DNA from 3 places in the Sphaerospermopsis torques-reginae ITEP-024 genome. Region 1 is predicted to be linked to each of the others. Evidence: predicted binding sites of a transcription regulator. Region 1 holds the regulator's gene; each other region holds the start of a gene.
The links. Region 1 encodes NtcA, which controls nitrogen genes in cyanobacteria. Its sites were predicted from a motif close to TNTGTANNNNNNNNTACANA; they were not measured.
Positions count from the first base shown of each region.

Region 2: a site for NtcA is predicted at 1,290-1,309, ahead of gifA (glutamine synthetase inactivation factor IF7A). Genes of this name have one in related genera too.
Region 3: a site for NtcA is predicted at 1,316-1,335, ahead of K2F26_RS08625 (DUF3155 domain-containing protein). Genes of this name have one in related genera too.

Region 1 is NZ_CP080598.1:3,992,225-3,994,432, forward strand. It holds gene K2F26_RS18635 (DUF3084 family protein) at 1-484, opposite strand, end outside; gene ntcA (global nitrogen regulator NtcA) at 664-1,335, opposite strand; gene fabI (enoyl-ACP reductase FabI) at 1,819-2,208, shown strand, end outside.
Region 2 is NZ_CP080598.1:4,902,434-4,904,641, reverse strand. It holds gene K2F26_RS22735 (IS1634 family transposase) at 1-508, shown strand, start outside; gene K2F26_RS22730 (hypothetical protein) at 686-970, opposite strand; gene gifA (glutamine synthetase inactivation factor IF7A) at 1,395-1,595, shown strand; gene glnA (type I glutamate--ammonia ligase) at 1,914-2,208, opposite strand, start outside.
Region 3 is NZ_CP080598.1:1,863,154-1,865,361, forward strand. It holds gene K2F26_RS08620 (cofactor assembly of complex C subunit B) at 24-554, shown strand; gene K2F26_RS08625 (DUF3155 domain-containing protein) at 966-1,286, opposite strand; gene K2F26_RS08630 (GAF domain-containing sensor histidine kinase) at 1,857-2,208, shown strand, end outside.

The sequences.
Region 1 (2,208 bases):
GTCGGCTTTGAGTGCCTTGAAGTTGGGCTTGAGTTTTAGCTTGTTGGCTAATAGTGCGATTGAGTTGAGCTTGGGTGATCCGTTGTTTGGCATTCGCCGCTTGTAGAGACTGATTAATTTTCTGTAAATCTTGCTGTGCTTGAGCTTGTTCTTTCCTCGCTTGAATTAACTGATTTTCTACCTCAGTTTTTTGGGTTTCGGCAATTTTTAATTGTTCTCGCTTGTTTCTTAGGTCTTTTTGAATATCCTCTAACTCAAACACTCCTTTCCGCAAACCTTCATCAGCAGCAAATAAAATTGCTAAAGTTGAGGCGGAAATTACACCACCCGTAAAAATAGTTACGAGTACCGCCGTGTTTTTGGGACGCAGATTGAATAAAGAGAGGCGTGCCTTGCCTACTTTAGTGCCAATGCGATCGCCCACAGTGGCAATCACGCCCCCCAGAATTAAAATTGCTGCTATCAGGATGTACCCGGTGGCCATCTTCAACTACCGCCAGAAATGCTTCCAGATACAGCCTACTACTTTCAACCATTGTCTGTGGGGGAAAGAAGATTGGCAAAAGCAGAATTTAGTCAATTTTTCAATTACCTCCGATTGCGGGTATTTTTTTCCAAACACAACTTCAATACAACTTGTACCAACTTTCCCCCCAACAGATTTTAAGTAAATTGCTTACTTAATGTGACAGGTTTATGCACAGTAATCTTTTTCTTGTGGATGGAGATCATTTTTTTCTCGCGTAAATCGCCAAGCAATCTGGTGACTGTAACGCGAGTAGAACCAATTGCTTCAGCGATCGCCTGATGGGATAGCTTCAAATCAATGGTAATGCCATCTGCACAGGGTACACCAAAATCCCGACAGAGAATTAACAAAAAACTGATCAACCGAGAACCCATATCTCGATGAGCAAGGGTTTCAATCATCATCTCTGTTTGCAGAATCCGCGAAGATAGTCCCCGCAGCATTAACATTGATAATTCTGGATTTTCCTTGAGTGCTTGCTCTACTTGTTCAATTGGGGCAGAAAGTAATTCTACCGCCGTAAAGGCAACTGCATGATAGAACCTATCTGACTTATTACCCGTTAGCAATGACAACACGCCAAAAACACTATTTTCCCGTAGCAATGCTACCGTTATTTCTTCTCCTGCTTCATATACCCTGGAAAGTTTCACAGCACCCTTGAGAAGAAAATAAACTCGTTCGGCGGGATCGCCGGGAAAAAAGATCGTTTTGTTGCGTTCAAACGTCTCCACAACTGGCGGAAATGCTCCAGTTGCCATCTGACGAAAAACATTTGCTAGGGCTTTATCTTGTGTCACGATCATCTCCCTTCCCCTACCCAATGCCGGAAAAACAAAAACTGATTACCTAAGAATACATCTGAAAATTCAATAAAGCACCGTCAACCTTTTTGTTTTTTCCTATACTCAAATTTCTCATTTTATCTTTATTTGTTGATCATGATACCCAATTTTTGTTATTTTTAGCCCAGAATTGTTGATCAGTCGTTTATCAAACTGAACTATAAAGGTTTTTTTGCAGAAAAATTTGCAATATCTTTATAACTTCTTAAACAATTACAGCAGGAGACAGGAGTCAGGAGTCAGGAGTAAAACTCTCTTTCTGTCTATGTTTCAAGCTAGATGCTGTACCTCATTGATCTGCAATCTGCTTTATCGTAAATTTTTGGCTTACAACACCCAAACGAATGATAATTTTGAAAATCCCCTACCTAACTCAGTAAAAATAGGGTCAGATTCTAGTATGGTTATATATACTCCTAATGATTGATCACATTGACTATTTCTATGCTGAATCTGTCCGGTAAAAATGCCTTAGTCACGGGTATTGCCAATAATCGCTCCATTGCCTGGGGTATTGCTCAACAACTACACCAAGCTGGTGCTAACTTGGGCATTACCTATTTGCCAGATGAAAAAGGCAAATTCGAGAAAAAAGTCTCAGAATTAGTCGAACCTCTCCAACCTAGCTTATTTCTTCCCTGTAACGTTGAAAACGAGGAACAAATTCAAGCCACTTTTGAAACTGTCCGTGATCAATGGGGTAAATTAGACATCCTCATTCACTGTCTGGCTTTTGCTAACAAAGAAGATTTAAGCGGAGATTTTAGCAAAACCTCCCGTTCCGGTTTTAATAAAGCTTTGGAAGTTAGCACTTATTCACTGATTCAGTTAAGC
Region 2 (2,208 bases), 910 kb from region 1:
AGTTTATAGAGTGAAATGTAAATTAAGAGAAAATCAGGAGTTAATTACACAACAGCAAAACTCTTGTGGCAGATTTATTTTAGCCACCAATATTTTGGATGCTCAGGAGTTAGAGTCAGAAGAAATCCTCAAAATATATAAAGAACAACAATCTACAGAAAGAGGATTTAGATTTATCAAAGACCCGTTATTTTTCGCGGATAGTCTGTTTGTGAAAAATCCCCAAAGAGTAGAGACAATGATGATGTTAATGGCATTATGTCTTTTGGTTTATAATTTAGGACAAAGACAATTAAGAATGTCATTGAAGGCACAAAAAGCCACAGTTAAAAACCAACTGAATAAACCTACAGAATCTCCCACATTAAGATGGATATTTCAGTGCTTTCAAGGTATTCATCTTTTGATGGCACAAGGATTTCAACGAATTCTTAATTTAACGGAGTCGCATTGTCATATCTTGCAATTCCTACCTACTACTTGTCAAAAATATTATTTATTATCTTAGTTTTCTCTCTATTTTTACTATTTCATCGGTTATCTTTTTGATAACTGATTCCACACCTTGAATTAAATATTGTTATTGCAATAGCTTTTAAACACCTTCTAAAGCTCAACTTTGTGTGTCCATAATTTTGTTTTACATTGATACGTAATTGTTCAAACCATAAGTTTTAATTTACCGTCAATGTAGTTTGTTTATGCTACTTTTTGAAGTGCGGAATGTGGGATCAAATAAGACACTTTCAGGGTATATCCCTTTTTGGCTATCTTGCCAATCTGCTTCTAGTAGCTGGTTTAACCTGTTTTGTAATTTGGCGATCGCCTCTGGAGATGCTGGTTTCATCTGGCCTACTGTGGGGTAAAGCAGGTTTTTCAACTGTGTACTCAGGAGTTTGTGACCGACACTAAAGTAGCTTTTGCTTTGTTGAAAGCTTTGATAAGTTAACTTTGTTAAGTTATTAAACATAAATAATCCATTAATTTTTGTGGACTTTAATTATTTTATGTAACGAAATGTCAAAAATAAAGTCTTTTTTCTCATGGAGGTAGGTTGATGGCAACAAGTAGACAGAATTGAAACAGAACCTAAATTGTCTGTTCTCAATTGCCAGTTTTCCACCTGAACCCAGCATAAATACTCATTTTCTGCTGATCAAAATGTTCAGAGACATCTATCAAGTTAAAGGCTTAAACATCTTGCTAGGGAATGATTACAGCCTTTGGTTTTATTAATTTTTCGCAACAGCGATCGCCTCATTTGTAAATTTTTGTAACAAAAACTTGATTCAGTATTGTAAGTTACAGAATTTTTGGTACTATAAATATGTGAGGCGAAAAAAAAAGTTAATCATCTAAAACATCTATTACTAAAAACTAGAGAGGACAAAAATATGTCTATTCAAGAAAAATCCCGCGCGTTAATGGTACGTCAACATCAGCAAGTTAAGAACCGTCAACAATCCATGCTGATGCGTGCTACACAAGAACTCGGTCTTCCCCAAGAACTATGTCATTATTGGAATCCCATTCAAGGGAAGGTAGATCCCACTACACAAACACTTTATAGCCGGAGTAATGCAGCGATGAGCTAACAGTCTTGATTTGAGTAGATAGGTGTTAAAAATTGTCGTGATGGCAAGGTTAGAGGCAAAAAGCAAGAGTTTTGAGGCAATGTTATTTTTATCTAAATACTTCTGTTTTTTGTTTATTTCCACCCATATCTACCCATAGACTGCCGGGGAATCTCTAAAAATAGTAAATATCCTGACTTGTTCTAATTCTATTTTTTGAGTCAAATTGAAGAATAAAAAAGCCACCCTCTGAGGTGGCTAAAAATTGATAAGGGGTACAAGTAGGTTGTACTCCTTTTGCGTTTGATATCACAACGAAAACCGCTATACAGCTTGCAATTAGCAATCGTAATATAAGAAGAATTCGTAAGGATGAGGACGCAACTGCATTTGCTTAACTTCGTTAGCAAGCTTGTAGTCAATCCAGTTTTGGATGAAGTCTTCTGAGAATACACCAGTTTCAGTTAAGAAAGCGTGGTCATTTTCCAATGCTTCCAAAGCTAATTCCAAAGAACCAGGAGTAGAAGGAATCTTAGCTAGTTCTTCAGGAGACAGTTCATAGATATTTCTGTCTAAAGGTTCACCGGGATGGATTTTGTTCTTAATACCATCAATACCAGCGCAAAGCATAGCC
Region 3 (2,208 bases), 2.1 Mb from region 1:
TAGTAAAAAACTCAAATTTAGCTATGAATAATACTATTGTGCAATCTACTTTCCTACTCACTTTGTTATTATCAGTAGGACTATTTTTCTTTATTCGTGCTTCCACAAAAGACCGCACCGAACAAGCAAAGTTAACTTCTGAACAAGATGACGCTACCTTGATGAACCAACTCAAGGAGTATTTTCGCTCCCGTTCCTACCGTGTAACATCTATAGATAAAGACAGTAATCAGGTGAATTTTGAAGGATTTGTTAGACCTAGCTGGTTCTTAGCTATATTCTTAACTATTTTAGCCGCAGTTGGTTTTGCTTGCCTCTCTTTGGTTTTATCTCAGCTTTTTTCTAGTCACAGTCCATTTTCCCTGGTTTTAGTCCTGCTGTCACCATTAAGTGGTATATTTTATTGGCGCAAGGCAGGAAGACTTGAGAAGGTGTCACTCAAAATGGAGTCAACTCCAAATGAACAACACTCCTCAAGTATAATTACTGTCATCGCCCATCGTGATGAACTTGCTGAGTTACAAAAGGCGTTACAGTTAAAAATGGTTGACTAAACTTTATTTGTTAGTCCAGGCTTGACAATCGTATCCTGATGATGAAGTGCTAACTTCTGACAGACTTTTGAGGAAAGAGAACAGTAGGGAGGAAACACACCAAATCTTATATGGGTAGTTTTGCTTTTAGATACCTTTAGCAATTAAAGCTCATTATATCTAAGCAAAACATATTCTTGTGTGCTGGATTTTGTTGCTACTCCTTGCTGTATCATTATCCTTTATATCAAACCATGCAATATAAAACTGCACAGGATTTGACCATCTAAAGTTAATTAGCTCTACTGACAGTTCAGCTACAAACTTAAAAAAAATTGAATTTTTGCATAAACTGATCAATTTTGCCAGTTAATTAATGTCAGAGTCAGAAGTAAGAATTAGGATTCAATGCGTAGGAGATAATTTTAGAAGTTAGCGACTTGCCACAGTCACTAATTCTTGCTGACTAACTGGAGTTTCCAACACTCTCAGACTAGGAAATAGAAAATGATTCTCTTCTACGTATTGAGCGCCAAACAGACCTTTTTCCGCCCAAAAATAACGATCTGTTGTATGTTCGTTGCGTTTTACAAGTAGCAAGGCAGGAGGCAAGATACCTTCAGCTTGAATGAATTTTCTAGCTGCTGTCACAGGTTTATCTTCGCCACTTTCGATGCTGTACTGAGGCACGTGTTCTAGAATCCGTCGTCCTTCCTGACGACGACGACTTTTTCTTTTACGTCTCCTTGCCAACCTATTGTCCTCCTCTTTCAAGCTATAAGTTTGTAGTCATAGCTACAAAACCCGTAGTAATTATATAAGTTATGGTTGAAAAAATCAATGGTTTTTAACCTTTTGATACAACCAAAGTAATTTGTTCAAACTTTAGAGAAATTATCAGTAGTCTAGTAGTAAGTATAGTACAGTATAAATAACTAGACTTTCGGAAATACTCATAAAATTATTAGCAAAATTGGTAGATTTGATCAGCATTTCTGGCTTCTGTGGCTGAATTTGTATTTTTTGTCAGTAAAAATATTGTTCTCCGACATCCAGCAACAATGAGCTATTTACTGAATAGGACTTAAAATATTTATTTATAGCAATAGACGAGGCCGCTAGTATCAGTTGATGATCTAATCTAAAGACTGAATAAATTTCCATGATGTCACCTGCTATAAGCTGCTAGTACCGCTTAGCGGAAGTCAAAAGTCAAAAGTCAAAAGTCAAAAATAATATGGAGTAAGCTTTTTAGCGATTTAGAATGGTTGGTTTATTTACGCCGTGTTGTACTAGTCCATAATCCTTAGCAAGAACTAAAAAATGTTAATATCTGCTAGTTCTGATTTTATTGCTTTGTGTCGAGAGCAAATATCTCTATTAACCCAAGGACTGGGAGCGTCTTTGAGTGTTGTCTACTTAACCCAAGAATTGGCAGATACTCCCACAGGTGAGGCGCAATTAATTCCAGTGGTGGTGTACCCAGAGACAGCAAGATTAAACTACGGAGATGATTTGGTTCAGGGGACAGCCAACCAACAAATTCAATTTAGTAATATTAGTAATATTGGTAATATTAGTAATATTTTGGACTTACCAGATCAACAGGGAAAGTTATTGACAGCAGGTTCAACTTCAAAACCTCCATCCCAGAATTCAGAACATACAAATACAC